DNA from 3 places in the Anaerosinus massiliensis genome. Region 3 is predicted to be linked to each of the others. Evidence: riboswitches for the same ligand, from Rfam matches in the RefSeq annotation. Region 3 holds a riboswitch; each other region holds the start of a gene.

Region 1 (5,101 bases), 2.5 Mb from region 3:
CGGTGTATTATGGGGCTGCATCGGTCCTTTTATCCAGTTGATGGAGCAACAGGGTTCATCACTGGAATTTACAAGCTTTTTACGTATGGCTTTTTCTTTTCTTATTCTCGCGGTCATTACGATTGCAAAATTTGGCTTTGATTCATTTCGGGTGAGTAGGCGGACTCTTTTATTTTGTGCACTGTTAGGTCTTGTTTGCCATGGAATCTGTAATATAATTTATAGTAAAGCCGTTATCTTAACTGGTGTGACGGTGAGTGCTGTTTTGATGAATAGTGCCCCGGTATTTACAACGGTGGCTTCTTACTTTTTATTCCGTGAAAAAATCACATGGATAAAATTTGCGGCGATGATTGTAAATATTGTCGGGTGTACGTTTGCTGCGACTGGCGGAAAGTTTGATCTTATGCTTTTATCGCTGTTCGGAGTTTTGTGTGGGATAGGATCTGGCTTTTGTTATGGAATGACGGCAATTATCGGAAAATTTGCTGGGGAGAAATGCAATGCCTATGTTATCAGCACGTATAGCTATTTGTTTGCCGCGGTCTTCCTCGTTATTTTTATGAATCCTTTAGAAAATCCCGCTGTTTTGAATAAGAGTGTACTTTGGTTAGGTTTTTTCTATGCTTTGATACCAACAGCGATTGCATATCTTATCTATTATCAAGGGTTGCAAAAAATTACAGAGAGCAGCAAGGTGCCTGTAATCGCGTCCGTTGAAGCCGTTGCTGCGGCAGTACTTGGGGTTGCGATTTTTAAGGAGCAGTTAAATGCAGCGAATATCATCGGTATTTTTCTGGTAATAGGTTCTATCATATTGATGAATTATAGAATTCGTCCGCAAATAAACAATGATATCAAGGCAGATATGTAAATCACAGTCATTTTAATAAAGTGGTGTTGCAAGTCAGTCTCATATTGATTAAACTACAAGTACCTTTTATTGGAATTCGTCCATAGATTGTCGGAGTATGCATTGAAGCTGGAATGGTATTATTTTTTACACATGAACAAAAAGGGGATTATATGGATGAACATAGGAGCTAAAAATAATGCCACCGCTATTGGGTTAATTGCGATCGTGCTTTGGAGCACAATGGTTGGTTTAATTCATAGCATAAGTGAGATGCTTGATCCACTTGGCGGTATTGCGCTGATTTATACATTTGCTTCGGCTCTTCTTCTCGTTACCTTAGGCGTGCCCAAAATAAAAACTTTTTCTCGGAGCTATTTGTTGTTTGGCGGTTTTTTATTTATGGCGTATGAGATATCGTTTGCGCTGGCGATTGGGTATGCAAATACAGGGACGCAGGCAATTGAAGTCAATATTATAAATTATTTGTGGCCTTGCCTTACAATCGTATTCGCTATCATTTTTAACAAGCAGAAATTCACATTTTTGCTTATTCCCGGACTGCTTCTTTCTTTTCTTGGTGTTTGTTGGACCTTGGGAGGCGAGAAAGGCTTAGATTTAAGTGTGATGATGAGCAATATAAAAAGTAACCCGTTTAGCTACGTTTTAGCGTTTGCAGGCGCTTTTATTTGGGCTGGATACTGTACTGTAACAAATAGGTTGTCGGAGGGAAAAAACGAAATTGTAGTGTTCTTTATCCTTATTACTGTTGTTTTATGGGGGAAGTTCTTTATGAGTGGAGTTTCACTTAACCTTAGCATGCATGCAATATTTTATGCATTGATGGCAGGCTGTGCAGTAGGATTTGGGTATGCTGCCTGGAATTTTGGTATTTTATATGGCGATATTACAATACTTGCGAGTGCATCATACTTCACACCGATCGTATCATCGTTATTATCTTCAGTGCTATTGCATGCACCACTTTCTTTTTCTTTTTGGCAAGGTGTGGTGATGGTATGTTTGGGCTCCGTTTTGTGCTGGCAGGCGACGAAAGAGCAGATAGCAAAAGATAAAGTTTGTTCTTCATAATGATTTATCATTTAATTCATAAAGAAGACAAAACTCTAATTTCTTTTAAGATGCAGTTGGGTTTTTTATTTTGAGTTAATTATATTGCTGAAGTATGTTTTTTGATAAAAATGCATAATGAATGCGCCTACATGTCGGATCAGGGAAATTTTTAGCGAAAATCATTGACAATAAAATTTGTCAATGCTATCATAATATCGAAATATGGAAAAGATTATATGAGTTGAAGCAGGTGTCCGAAAGGACTTAATAGGGAAGTCTGATGTAAGGTCAGCGCGGTCCCGCCACTGTAACAGGGAGTGAATCCGTAAAAATGCCACTGGAGCAAAAGCTTTGGGAAGGTGCGGAGAAACGATGAACTGGAGCCAGGAGAACTGCCTGTTTAGCAATCACCGTTAGCATTCATGTATGGATGCTTGTACCTGCGAGCGATGGGGAGGAGATTTGATACCATCTAGATTTGTTTTGGTGGAGTAGATTTTCTTCGGCTTGTTTTATAAGCCGATTTTTTATTTATTTGCTGAAAAATTTTTATATGAGTGTGCAAAATCTGCCTGCGCTTTGCAGGCAGATTTTTTTCGTATCGAAGAAAAGTTAGATAAAGATTGGTGTGGAGATATTGTGCTCTTTGTTTATATGAATGAAGGGACAAATCAAGGAGGAAAAATGAGAAAATTAACAAAAAAAGCTACTTGGGGAGTCCTTTCAGGATTTATTTTTATGGCAAACGGAGTGAATTTACCAGTTGGTTTGGCTGCGGAGGCAGTTGTACAAGAAGAAAGTTCAACAGAGGAAAACAAGGCAATGCCGGAGTATGATTTTGATGAAATTGTTGTAACGGGAGAAAGGGAAACTTATGCAGGAGGCTTTCTTGCTAAAACTGGTTCAGTGGGATTCCTTGGCGAAAAAGATGTCATGGATACACCGTTTACGGTTGCCTTTTTATCAGAAAAGACCATCGAAACTTTTGGCGATCCAACCCAGCCTTTAGATAGTGTATTGGCTAATACACCATCGATTCGGCAGTCGGGTAGTGTGCTGCATAATGATTTCACATTTCGTGGATTTCGAGCGAATGGAACAAGCACCTACGTCAATGGCGTTCCCGGTATTTGGACACAGTTTAATGCACCGACGCATGTAGCTGAAAAAGTTGAAATTGTTTCTGGCCCCAACAGTGGAATTAGCGGCACTGGCACGCAATATGAATCGGATACGGCTGGCGGACTTGTTAATTTTGTTACGAAAAAAGCTGGTGATGAACCGCTCAATCGTTATACACAAACTTTCTCTGGAAAAGGTCTCTTCGGTGAATATTATGATTTTGGCCGCAGGTTCGGAAAAGATAAAGAATGGGGAATTCGTGTCAACACTGAGAACTTGAATGGACAGACAAGTATCAGTAATGAACGGATTAAAGCCAAGAGTATCTATCTTGATCTTGATCATGTCGATGAAAAAAGCAAAACAAATTTATTTGCCGGTTATCGGGATATCGATATTTTAAATGGACAGAGATGGTTTAAGCTGGGGTCCAATGTAACGAAAATGCCGAGCGTTCCTGATGCGAGTAAAAATTATTCGTTTGATGGTATGGCGAAAGCGTCCTATGGCTGGAGTGCTACGCTGAATCATGAACAAATTTTAAATGCGCATTGGAAAGCATTTTTAAATGGCGGCGTGATGCGTAATAAATTAAATAAAAATGTTATGTATCAGAACAGTGCAGTGACCTTGATCAATGATTTAGGGGATTTTTCTATTAATACACAGAGTACAACTACGCCGCAGAAAGCTTATTATTTACAAACGGGTGTCATGGGGAATTTCAAAACCGGTGAGGTGGATCATACATTGACCATTGCAGCCGATCAAGCATGGCGCAATCGTGATGCAGCAAAAAATGTTAAAACCTATACCATTGGTAAAGGTAATATTTATACAGGTTTAGACCAAACACAGGATGTGAATGTAGCGTATGAAAGTGCGCTTTCAAATAAGACAAGAATCAAGGGCTGGTCAGTCGTGGATTCCATGGATTATAAAAAGATGAATGTGTTAGTAGGTTTACATAGACATGATGCTGAGGTGAATGCCTATAACACAGCGACAGGAAAGTTGTCTTCTCGTGTAGAAAGTGATGCGTATTCTCCAACGTATGCGATATCGTATCAACCGATTGATCATGTATCTTTTTATGCAAGTCACTCAGAAAATTTTGATGCGGGTACGGTTGTTGGTTCTACTTATAAGAATGCTGGGGAAATTTTATCTCCGAATAAAACCAAACAAAATGAGGTTGGTATCAAATATTTGAATAAGAGTACTTTAACGACGTTGAGTGCTTTTGATATTAAACAGACAAATAATATTGATGTCACGAAAAACGGCGCAACGTATTATGAACAGGATGGGGAAGTTCGTCATAAAGGGGTAGAAATGACAGTCAGTCATGATTTTGCACCGAAATGGAGTGTAATGGGCGGACTTTCTTACTTGGATGCTAAATATGTCCAGACTGCAAAAGGCCAATATGATGGAATACAAGAATCCGGCAGAGGAAAATGGAGTGCTGTGGGCGTCTTAAAATACGCTGCCAGCGATACGGTCGATGTGATTGGCAGGGTGATGTATACAGGAAAAAGTCCGGTGATGTATGAACGTCTTTGGGCACCGTCTTATACCGTTTTTGATCTTGGCGTTGGTTACAAAACCAAGGTTATGGGATCGCCGGCGAAAATTAATCTGATGTGCTATAACTTATTTAATAAAGAATATTGGATGATTGCGCGCGGTGATAATCTTTATTTATCTACCCCTAGGACAGTTTCTTTAAGTATGACACTTGATTTATGAGGTAAATAAATTGAATGTGGGTTGCACAGATGACAATGCGAACAGATAAATTTTTGGTGGGCTTACTGATCTTGGTCAGCATGATGTTTAACAGTGGATGCGATCAAAATAGGAATGGGGCAAACGAGATTTTAGTTGATGGGGATGTTGTGGTGTTGGCCGCAAATCGTCATCTTGCCCCAGGGGAGAAGGATGGCTATTACTGCAGTAAAATTCTGCAGGTTTGGGAGCCTCTTATTACCAATCATGAAGTGACCGGTAAACCAGAACCGGGTTTAGCGGAACGTTGGGAAATGAAAG
Region 2 (5,101 bases), 2.0 Mb from region 3:
TCTAAGTGACGTTGCATCCATAGGGCGCCAAATCCCGCCGCCTAGAACAACGATATTGCCATTGTACCGAACATTAATTATCCCAGACTGTTCCTTGTTGCCAGACCAAGTCGTCACTGTCTCCCCTGCCCCAATTGCAAAGGACGTATTTTTCATATTCTTTTTCAAAGCTGGTGTTGCATCGTTTAGAATTTCTGACGCATATGCTGGCGTTATATGAATCAAGGCCAACGCTACCAATGCCACCAGCAGTACACGCCTTTTTTTTACCTCACTAATCAGATTCTTTCGTTTTCGCAAAATTCTATCTCCTTACTTCGTTCAATTCAAAAAAGTGGAAGGAAAATACTTTCCCTTCCACAGAGAATTATCATTACGAAATATTCTGTCGTGTCCTATTTTTGATTCTTGCGCATCAATTCAAACAGTCTTTTCCGTTCGATCAGTGCCTGTTCGGAATTGGAAACAAAAGCTGGAGCCGCATAGCCTTTTAAAACCTGCGTTGGCGGTGCAACTTCACCACCATAAAGAGTTATCGAATTGAGAGAAGGAGAATTACTTGCTCCCAGGCTACTGAGCATCGTAATCGTGGCAGCGCTACCAACGATTCCATTACTATCATAAATTGCCAAATCGTTGCCACGTGTAAACCAAGTTGACTCCGTGCTTTCCGAATACATCAACGTCCATAGATAGCCCGCTAAAATATTTTTGTGATCTACAACCTTTGCAATTTTAGTTGTCACTAGGCTGCTTACTAGGGAGATGTTGCTAGTAGAAGCAAGCGTATCCATATCAGTTGCATACAAGCGCCAGCTCATGGTGTAAGTAGCGTCATACGCACCAGTTAAAATGAATGCCTGACTACCATCATTGTTAAAGGTGAGCGCGCGAAAATCAAAGCAATCATTTGGTTTGGTTGAAGCTTCAGCAGTTGTAGCTGCTCTAAGTACATCAGTTACGGTCAAATCACTGATCGCAATTTTTTGGAGGCGAGATGTCGGATTCCAGGTAATCGGTGTAGTATAATGCTGCATACCACCGACAGCAATCAGATACAAATAATCCCCATAAGCTTGAATACTAAAAGCATTTTCAGCCGGCCAGACTTCTGACCCCGGTGCCGTTGCAGAGCCATGCGGTCCCTTGTAGATTGGCGAGTCCAGAGATGTACTTAAGCGAACCAAAGTACTCTTCACATAGGAAGCATTGCTTCCCGTTAGATTGGTACCACTAATAAACAGAGCAAATACAGAATCTCCGATGACTTGCAAGTCGACGCCATAGGATTCTTGCCCTGTTGGCGGAGTAAAGGTGAAACTATGCGCAGTATCAAGGGTATAGGTGTCCTCACTGCTACTAATGCGGAAAACAGTCTTATTATCATAGTCGATGCCATAGATATAGCATACGCCGCCTATCGTTTTGGTTACAAATTTATAGGGATTGGTGATCGCGGTACTGCCAATCGACCAGGTCTGCGGTCCATATACGGGACTGCCCCAGGTATAGGGTGAAGTATTGTCGGCATTCGCCTGATAAATGAGAAAATGGGTGTTCGCCACACCACCTGACCATGCAAGAGAAGCCACGAGCACCCGATCGGCACCGGCGCTGTTTTTGAAATAGAACGGTTTAGGATCGCCAGCAATCTTTTTAGTTATTCCAGAATCCACATAAGTTTTGACTACACCGGCATGTGCCGCAATACTTGAACCATTATAGGTAGCCGTTCCGATATCACCTACACCTACATAATCTGGTGCCGGATAAGCATACGTACCATAAGCAACCTTAGTAGACATAAACATTCACACTCCCATTTTTTATTTTTAAAACTCGGCACTCAACAGCCTTTGGGCCACTGAGGTCTTTTTAGTGCCTGACACGAAAATACCTCACCTCCTTAAAAAGTTTTTATTGCACACTGCTCCCACCTAATTTTTTATTTGTCTTATTTAAATAAAATAAGACAAATAAAAAAACTCCCTTATCGGGAGTAAGCATTACTTCAACCTGACAAATAAATGTTATCTGCCAGTTGTCGTAATCTCCTCCCTGTCACTCGCAGGTCAAGTGGTGATTGTCAGATAGGCAGTTCTCCTGGCTCTGGATCTTCACTCTGCCAAACCTTCCCAGGATTTACACCCCAGTGGTATTTCTTGGCATTGCTCCCCATTACAGTGGCGGGACCGCGCCGGCTTTCAACCGGTCTTCCCTATTAAGCTCTCACGAGCACCTATCCCAATATACAATTATCATATGTTTCGTGCTTTTATCCTTTGCTTTACTTTACTATAGTAAAAAAAATCCCTCTGCGATTAAATATCCAGAGAGAGACTGATACTCCATAATCCCCTCCCCATCTCTCGCAGGTCACCGGTGATGTTATACAGGCAGTTCTCCTGACTCTGGTTCATCGCGCCGCCAAACCTTCCCAGGCATATATCCCAGTGGTATCTCTTAGCATTGCTCCCCATTACAGTGGCGGGACCGTGTCGGCTTTTAACCGATCTTCCCTATTAAGCCCCGAAAGGCACCTGTACCGAAATAGCTTTATTTAAATTTTCTTTGTTTTCCTTTTATCCCTTTATTTGCCTACATACTATCACAGAAAAATTTCCTTGTCCAGTAATTTCGTTTTACATATTCCGACGTTTTTCAACCTATCAATCTATAATTTGCAATTGGTTTTATGTTGTTATTTTCGTAATATATTAAAGTAATTCATTATATAGGTTTACTTATTCACATATGAAAAAAACAGATACGATTTCAAGTATATACTCCTAATCGTATCTGTTTATATTTAAAAGAATTATTCTACACTGAGAATTTTATTTTCTTCTATTTCTATTTTTTGATAAGCCTTTTCTACTTGTTTAATCTGAGCATCTAACCATTTCTTATCCTCTGCTAAACACGACTGCGCTTCATCCAGCATTTTTTCAACAGAAGTTTTGCTCGGACTGCCCAAACTCGTTTTAGATTGAATATTTTTAGAAGGTTCTAAAACACTTTCAATCTCTTCTGAACTTAACACAAGTGCATTTCCTAAAATTTCTTTTGAGTATTTTTCAAGAAGCATGCTATCCATTCCACTTACAGAGGCTCCCTGCTCTATTACTTCTGCAACCATGCCTCCCACAATATCGTGCGCTTCAACAAAAGATATATCAAACTTTCCAACCAGATAATCAGCAAGCGCCGTAACTGTTGAAAAATTTTCTTGTGTCTTTTTATAAGCAATTTCTTTCTTCAATTGTGAATGTTGTATCGTTTCCTTTAACAACCCTAAACTATGCATAACTTCTTTGTGCGCATTCCAATAGTCACCGTGCGTTTCAAATAAATCCATACATAATGAAAATGGCGTATTTTTCAAAACACAGAAACTCGATACTAGGGATCCTACCATATGAGAAGCTTTTGCCCGTACGTATTCCAGCGAAACAGGATTTTTCTTTTGCGGCATGATACTGCTGCAAACTGTAAGTGAGCCATCAATATCCAATAAATCAAATTCATTTGTAGCCCACAAGTAATGATCCTGTGCGATTCTACTAACATTCGTCATCATAATCGCCAATGCTGATTCTATTTCCAATAAATAATCTCTTGATCCAACGCAGTCTAATGCATTTGTTAAGACCTGATCAAAACCAAGTAAATCACTTAATCTTTGACGATCAATCGGAAAGCCTGTCCCCGCAAGAGCTGCAGCCCCATAAGGAGATAAATTCGTTCTTTCATAACCATTTTTCACTCTCATAAAATCACGATTTAGCACCTGAAAAACTGCCATATAATAAAAGGCAAGTGTAATCGGTTGTGCCGGCTGCGTATGTGTATATCCCGTTAATATAGTTTCTATATTTTCCGAGGCTTTTTTTAAAATCACGGTTTTCAACGCAATGATCTGCTTTAAAATATCCCAAACCGATTTTCTTATTTCCATTCGCCAAAGCGTTGCATAAATATCGTTTCGACTTCTCCCTGCATGAAGTTTCCCTGCAACTTTAATCCCTATTTCCTTCACAAGCGCCTGCTCAACATTGAAATAAAGTTCTTCATATTTTCCATCCAGATCCTCTGGCTTTAAGTTTTTGTGAACTTTTGTTAAACCTTGAAGAATTAACTTGCCTTGCTTTGCATCCAATATTTTTTCTTTTACTAGCATAATGGCATATGCCTTGTTCAATAAAATCATTTCATGAAAACCAATTTTATACTCTTGGACAATTCCAGGATAGATTACTTCATCTTTGAAATAATCCAATAATTCCGTTTTGATTCTATCTCGCATAATGAAAATCTCCTTATCCTAAAGTTAAGTTGCTTTATGTCAAATTTACGACTTCTCCAACCTTTGCATACTACTTTTTATCATTTAGTAACTTTTATTTTTTCTTTATACTTTTCTACTATTTCACTGCACTTTACCTGATCTGTTAAAAGCATTGGATCTAGTACAATCTCTGCTTCTTCTGGAGAGAGGATCTGATTTCTAATTGCAGTTTCTTTGATAGATTCATTGTTCTGGTAGGCTTCTTTCACTATAGCAGTCCCTTTTTCATATCCATAAATAGCTGCAAGAATCGTTGCATTTGCTAAAGACCGCTCCGCATAAGAGCGGCAATTTTTTTCATTTGCAGTGATTCCCTTTACACATTTATTCGTAAATAAATGTAAACCATTTGTTAGAAGAATAAATGATTCTTGTATACATTTACGAAGCGGAGCATCCCAAACGTTAAGATCCAATTCTCCAGCTTCAACTGACATCGTAACTGCCAAGTCATTTCCGCAGACTTGATAACAAATATGAATCATCATTTCAGGAATCACAGGATTAATTTTCCCCGGCATAATGGATGATCCCGGCTGTAAAGAAGGAAGGTTAATCTCACTCAATCCTGCCCGTGGGCCAGATGACATTAATCTGAAATCACGCGACATTTTGCTGATACTGGTCGCCACACTTTTTAATGTAGCTGAAACCATAAGAAATCCATCGTCATTCTGATAGCCATCAATAATATTCTCACGACATTTCACAGGAATTCCAGTTACTTTTTCCAGATGCCGATATACTGCTTCT
Region 3 (5,101 bases):
GGTTGTTTCATTAATTGTATATCAAGTTGGAAAATTATTAGGTTTTGGCGCTTAAGATGAAAAAGCGAATCATCTACCGTATATTTGGAAGATGATTCGCTTTGAATCTCTATTCAATGTTTAAAGGAGGATGGGAAATATGGCTATAGGAACAATTTCGACAGCGGTTATTGCAGCTGTTATTGGTTTTGTATTTATTTTAGGAATGAAAAAAATTATTAGAAAGTTTACAAAAGGAGAAAGTGATTGCTGTACGACAAGTAGCTGTGGTAGCTGTAATTGTCATTGCTCAGAAACAACGAAGGATAAGAATTAATTACTTTACAGATAGCGAGGTTACGCATAAGGGGATTTATGAATCGAATTCTTTTAGCAACAGACTTACATGAAATTGTTGATGCTTTGGGAACTACGTTAGATGCAAAGAGTGCATATACCTGCGGCCATTCAGAACGAGTCGCTGAAGTTTCTTTAGCAATTGCCAAAATTTTATTTTTATCAGAAAGTGAGCAACTTAGAATTCATATTGGAGCCCATCTTCATGATATTGGGAAAATCGGTATTCCTGATTGCATTTTAAATAAACCAGGAAAATTGGACGACCAAGAATATGAGGTTATGAAGAAACATCCAGTCATCGGTTATCAAATTGTGAACAAAGTAAGAGTTTTAAAACCGATATCAGATATTGTTCGTCATCATCATGAACGGATGGATGGCAGAGGATATCCAGATGGATTAAAGGGTGAAGAAATTTCTTTGGCATCGCGTATTGTTGCGATTGCAGATGCCTTCGATGCGATGACGAGTCAGCGTGCTTATCGTTCTAAAATAAAAGCGATTGAGGCAATTGAACAATTAAAATATAATCGTGGAACGCAATTTGATGCAAATATTGTTGATGTTGTAGTCAAGCATAAATTATTAGAAAATTTGGCTCTGAATGTATAAGAATTATTACAAATCTATGTAATAATTCTTTTTTTATAGTTCTTTTATTGCAGGGCTGTATTTTTAGGTTTAGTGTGCAGTTTTATTAAAATTTGCAGAAAAAATTAGTATTTGTTAGAAAATTATGAAAAACATTAAGACCATGATATTGACAGGAAAGTGTTGTAGTGATAGAATGAACCAAAATCGAATAAAACGAGTTAGGTGTCTAAAGACTTAATAGGGAAGTTTGGTGTAATGCCAACGCGGTCCCGCCACTGTAATAGTGAGTTGCTTCTATATATACCACTGAAATGCTTATTTTGGGAAGGTTTGGAGCTGCGATGAACTAAAGCCAGGAGAACTGCCTAATTAACAATCACCGATTGACCTGCGAGCGATGGGGAGGCGATTCATAAAGCAATCTATTATGTGGACTGTATAAATTTTGAGATTTTTTGGATTGATTTTATAAACCATAGAACCTCTTTTGCAGAAAGAGGTTTTTGTTGTTTTAATAAAAGTTTCTTTGCTTTTTAGCTTTGGCAAGGATACATTGCTCATATATTTGCCTTGTTACGTATTTACGTAGCCATGTTTCTAAATTTAGAAACATGTTTTTTTTGTCTGTTTAAGTTGAATAGGTGGATCATGTTTTTGAAAATTCACGTTATTGTTATGAAAATATGGATATTACAACTTGGAAATTAATAAAAACAAGTGAATTTTATTTTTGGAGTGACTAAAGTGATAAAGATGAAAGAGTTAGTAAAAGTTTTTGGTCAACGAATTGCAGTAAATCAATTAAATTTAGAAATAAAAGAAGGTGAGATATTTGGTTTGCTAGGACCTAATGGAGCAGGTAAAACGACGACAATTCGTATGTTGTCGATGTTAACGAAACCATCTTCTGGCGATATTATAATTCATGGGTTACATGTTCAACAGGAAGAAGAAAAAATAAAAGCCATGATTGGTATTGTTCCGCAGCATGTCAATTTAGATCAGGATTTAACGGTGGGAGAGAACCTTGAACTACATGGACGTTTACATCACATGCCAGAGCGTGAACGTAAGGAAAGGATACTTTCTTTATTAGCGTATGTGGAATTAAGTGAGAGAATTCATGATCGTGTACAGGAGCTGTCGGGGGGAATGAAACGGCGTTTATTAATCGCGCGGGCATTAATGCATAAACCAAAAATTTTATTGTTGGACGAACCAACAGTTGCACTTGATCCGCAAGTTAGACGCCGATTATGGGATTTAATTCGTCGTATGCATAATGACGATATTACAGTACTTTTGACTACGCATTATATTGAGGAAGCAGAGCAGCTTTGTCAGCGTGTAGCAATTATGGAAAAAGGAAGTCTCATCGCATTGGATAAACCAGAGAATTTATGCAAAAAGGCAGGCAGTTATGTGGTGGAGTGGGAAGGAAAATTAGGTAGGGAATATAATTTTTTCCCTACACGAGAAAAAGCGGCTGCTTTCGCCGGTTCAATCCATACTACAGCGACGATACGACACTCAAATTTAGAAGATGTTTTTGTTGAGTTGACTGGAAGAAAGGTGAACAGCTGATGTTTTATGATATTATGACGGTGTTTTGGCGTGATTGGATTGTATTGAAACGGCGTTTAATAAAATTTTTATTAAGTCGTATGATTGCTCCAATGCTTTATTTAGTTGCTTTTGGCTGGGGGTTAGGCAGGAGTATTCCAGAAACCTATATCGGAGGAAGTTATTTAGATTTTTTAGTGCCTGGTATTCTTGCTTTGAATTCGATGAATATCAGTTTCAACAGTGTTGGACCGTCTTTACATACTGCGCGGATGTATCATAAAAGTCTTGAAGAATATCTTGTGGCTCCGGTTAAACCATTGGCTTTTATTATTGGGAAAATCGCTGCTGGAACATTGCGTGGTATTTTGTCTTCTATCATTATTATGATTATGGCATATGCATTTGGCGCACATTTTCATATGGATTTCTTTTTTTTCAGTATATTAATTATAAATTGTGTGATTTTTTCGGCATTTGGATTTATTGCAGCAATGCTCATTGATTCACATGAAGATATGGGAAGCGTAAATACTTATATCTTATTGCCAATGTCTTTTTTGTGCGGTACTTTTTTTTCACCGGATAAGTTGCCAATCATCTTTAAAGTTGTTATTGAAAGCTTGCCGCTGACGCATACGAGTGCTTTGCTGCGTACCATTGGCAGTGGGCAGACTGGATCGATGGCTTCGTTATGTATTTTATTTATTTACATAGTACTTGCGTTTGGAGGGTGTATTTTCACAATGCGAAAAATATGTAAATAGTAAGCGAGTGATCTATGACATGAACAATTGGAAATTAATAACATACGAAAATATTTGATGTTTCGTTATTATTTTGCTATAATTATTAAGCAAGCTTATGAAATACTTCTGCACATGCGGGTGTGGCGGAATTGGCAGACGCACCAGACTTAGGATCTGGCGGGTAACCGTGGGGGTTCAAGTCCCTTCACCCGCACCATATATGAGTAATATCCTCTGTGATTTTCACAGAGGTTTTTTGTTGTGCGCAAAAATGACGGAGCAGTCACATATGAATTGCAATTTGTGCAATTCTGATTTTTCATACGGAAGAAAAAATCTTATTACGTCTATATCTAATGCATCTGCGATGGCAAATAAAACGTCGAGTGAATATGCTTTCGTAGAATTTGGCGCCTCAATTTTGCTTAGATAACTTTTGCTAATGCCGACTTTTGCAGAAAGTGTTTCCTGCGTAAGTCCTTTAATTTTTCGATAATAAATGATCCATTTGGCGATTTGTCGATAACGCTCATCGTAACTAATTTTCATATGATAAATTCCCCCTTAATAGAATTATAGATGTGTTTAAAATTAGATGTATTTCACCTATAGTGAAATACATCTAATTTGGAATAGTTGCACTTATAATGAAAGAAGAGTATACTAAAACAATAAAGATGAAAAAAAGTCAATAGAAAAATGAAGTTTTAATGAAATAATTAAGAAAAAAAGGAGATGAATAAATAGTTTTTGCATTTAAAGGATAAATATCACAAATTCTCAAAAAAGACGAATTGATTTGGAGAAGGAGAATAGTATGAATTTTTTTGATGATCTTAAAGTAAATTTAAAAATTGGATGTTTAATTTTGGCTGCATTTTTAGTTGTAATTTTTGTCGGTGGCATGGGATACTATAATCTTCAAAAAGCCAATGAGAGTATTCATGTGATGTATGAAAAGAGATTAATTCCAGTAAGAGAAGTGAATGAGGTCAGAGCTGATGTGGCACTTGTAGGTGAAGCGATGCTGGAACTGACAATCAATACAGATCATAGTAGAAATCAGTATTTAAAAAAGTATATTGATGAAAAGGTAAATAATACGAACGTCGTATTTGAGAAATTGGAAAAAGAGCAATTGGATGCAAAAGGACAAGCAATTGTAAATAAAATTAAAGATGCGAAAGAGAAATATCGTAAAGAACGGGGGCCTGTTCTTGCGTTAGTTGATCAAAATAAAAATGCGGAAGCGTATCAACTGTATTCGAGTAAAGTACTTCCATTGTCGATTGAGTTTAGTGCAAATCTGAAAGAGTTTTCGGATTATTATGCTGAAATATCAGAACAAATGAAAAATGAAGATAAGGAAACCGCTGAACAAGCAACAAGAGTTACAGGGATTGTTATTTTTCTTGCTTTTGTTATATTAGGGGCAAGTGGGCTTTATATAACGAAGAAGGTTGTAACGCCGTTAAACATTATGGTAACAGTTTGCAAGGAATTGGCTGGAGGAGATTTTAGAGATAAACCTCGTAGTATAAGAAGAAGAGATGAAATTGGTCAATTAGCGGATGCTATGGCAACGATGCGAGATAGTTTGCGTGCACTGATGAAACATGTAAACAGCTCCTCAGAGCAACTAGCGGCAGCTTCAGAAGAATTGACTGCAAGTGCGGATCAGTCGGCACAAGCGTCTAATCAAATTGCGATTTCAATCACTGAAGTGGCAAAAGGCGCTGAAGAACAATTAAAATCAGCAGATCATACATCAGAGGCAGTAGAGCAAATCTCTGCAAGTATACAACAAATTTCTGCAAATGCTACTGAAGTCGCAGATCGAGCTGTAAAAGCAGAAG

Evidence for each region. A riboswitch is a leader RNA that binds a small molecule or an ion and turns the genes downstream of it on or off. The one in region 3 is predicted to bind cobalamin.
Region 1: it holds a riboswitch for cobalamin, as region 3 does, so the genes downstream of both, BN6559_RS14855 (TonB-dependent receptor) here and BN6559_RS03430 (ABC transporter ATP-binding protein) in region 3, are expected to answer to the same signal.
Region 2: it holds a riboswitch for cobalamin, as region 3 does, so the genes downstream of both, BN6559_RS12755 (hypothetical protein) here and BN6559_RS03430 (ABC transporter ATP-binding protein) in region 3, are expected to answer to the same signal.

The regions. Positions count from the first base shown of each region.
Region 1 is NZ_LT575483.1:3,098,191-3,103,291, forward strand. Features, by position in the region: gene BN6559_RS14845 (DMT family transporter) at 1-874, shown strand, start outside; gene yddG (aromatic amino acid DMT transporter YddG) at 1,031-1,945, shown strand; cobalamin riboswitch at 2,159-2,341, shown strand; gene BN6559_RS14855 (TonB-dependent receptor) at 2,612-4,801, shown strand; gene BN6559_RS14860 (ABC transporter substrate-binding protein) at 4,816-5,101, shown strand, end outside.
Region 2 is NZ_LT575483.1:2,643,994-2,649,094, reverse strand. Features, by position in the region: gene BN6559_RS12760 (TonB-dependent receptor domain-containing protein) at 1-300, opposite strand, end outside; gene BN6559_RS12755 (hypothetical protein) at 396-1,805, opposite strand; cobalamin riboswitch at 2,077-2,258, opposite strand; cobalamin riboswitch at 2,379-2,559, opposite strand; gene argH (argininosuccinate lyase) at 2,819-4,306, opposite strand; gene BN6559_RS12745 (aspartate ammonia-lyase) at 4,387-5,101, opposite strand, start outside.
Region 3 is NZ_LT575483.1:635,078-640,178, reverse strand. Features, by position in the region: gene feoB (ferrous iron transport protein B) at 1-55, shown strand, start outside; gene BN6559_RS19155 (hypothetical protein) at 140-316, shown strand; gene BN6559_RS03435 (HD-GYP domain-containing protein) at 355-951, shown strand; cobalamin riboswitch at 1,137-1,316, shown strand; gene BN6559_RS03430 (ABC transporter ATP-binding protein) at 1,678-2,517, shown strand; gene BN6559_RS03425 (ABC transporter permease) at 2,517-3,263, shown strand; tRNA gene BN6559_RS03420 (tRNA-Leu) at 3,380-3,462, shown strand; gene BN6559_RS03415 (helix-turn-helix domain-containing protein) at 3,489-3,794, opposite strand; gene BN6559_RS03410 (methyl-accepting chemotaxis protein) at 4,063-5,101, shown strand, end outside.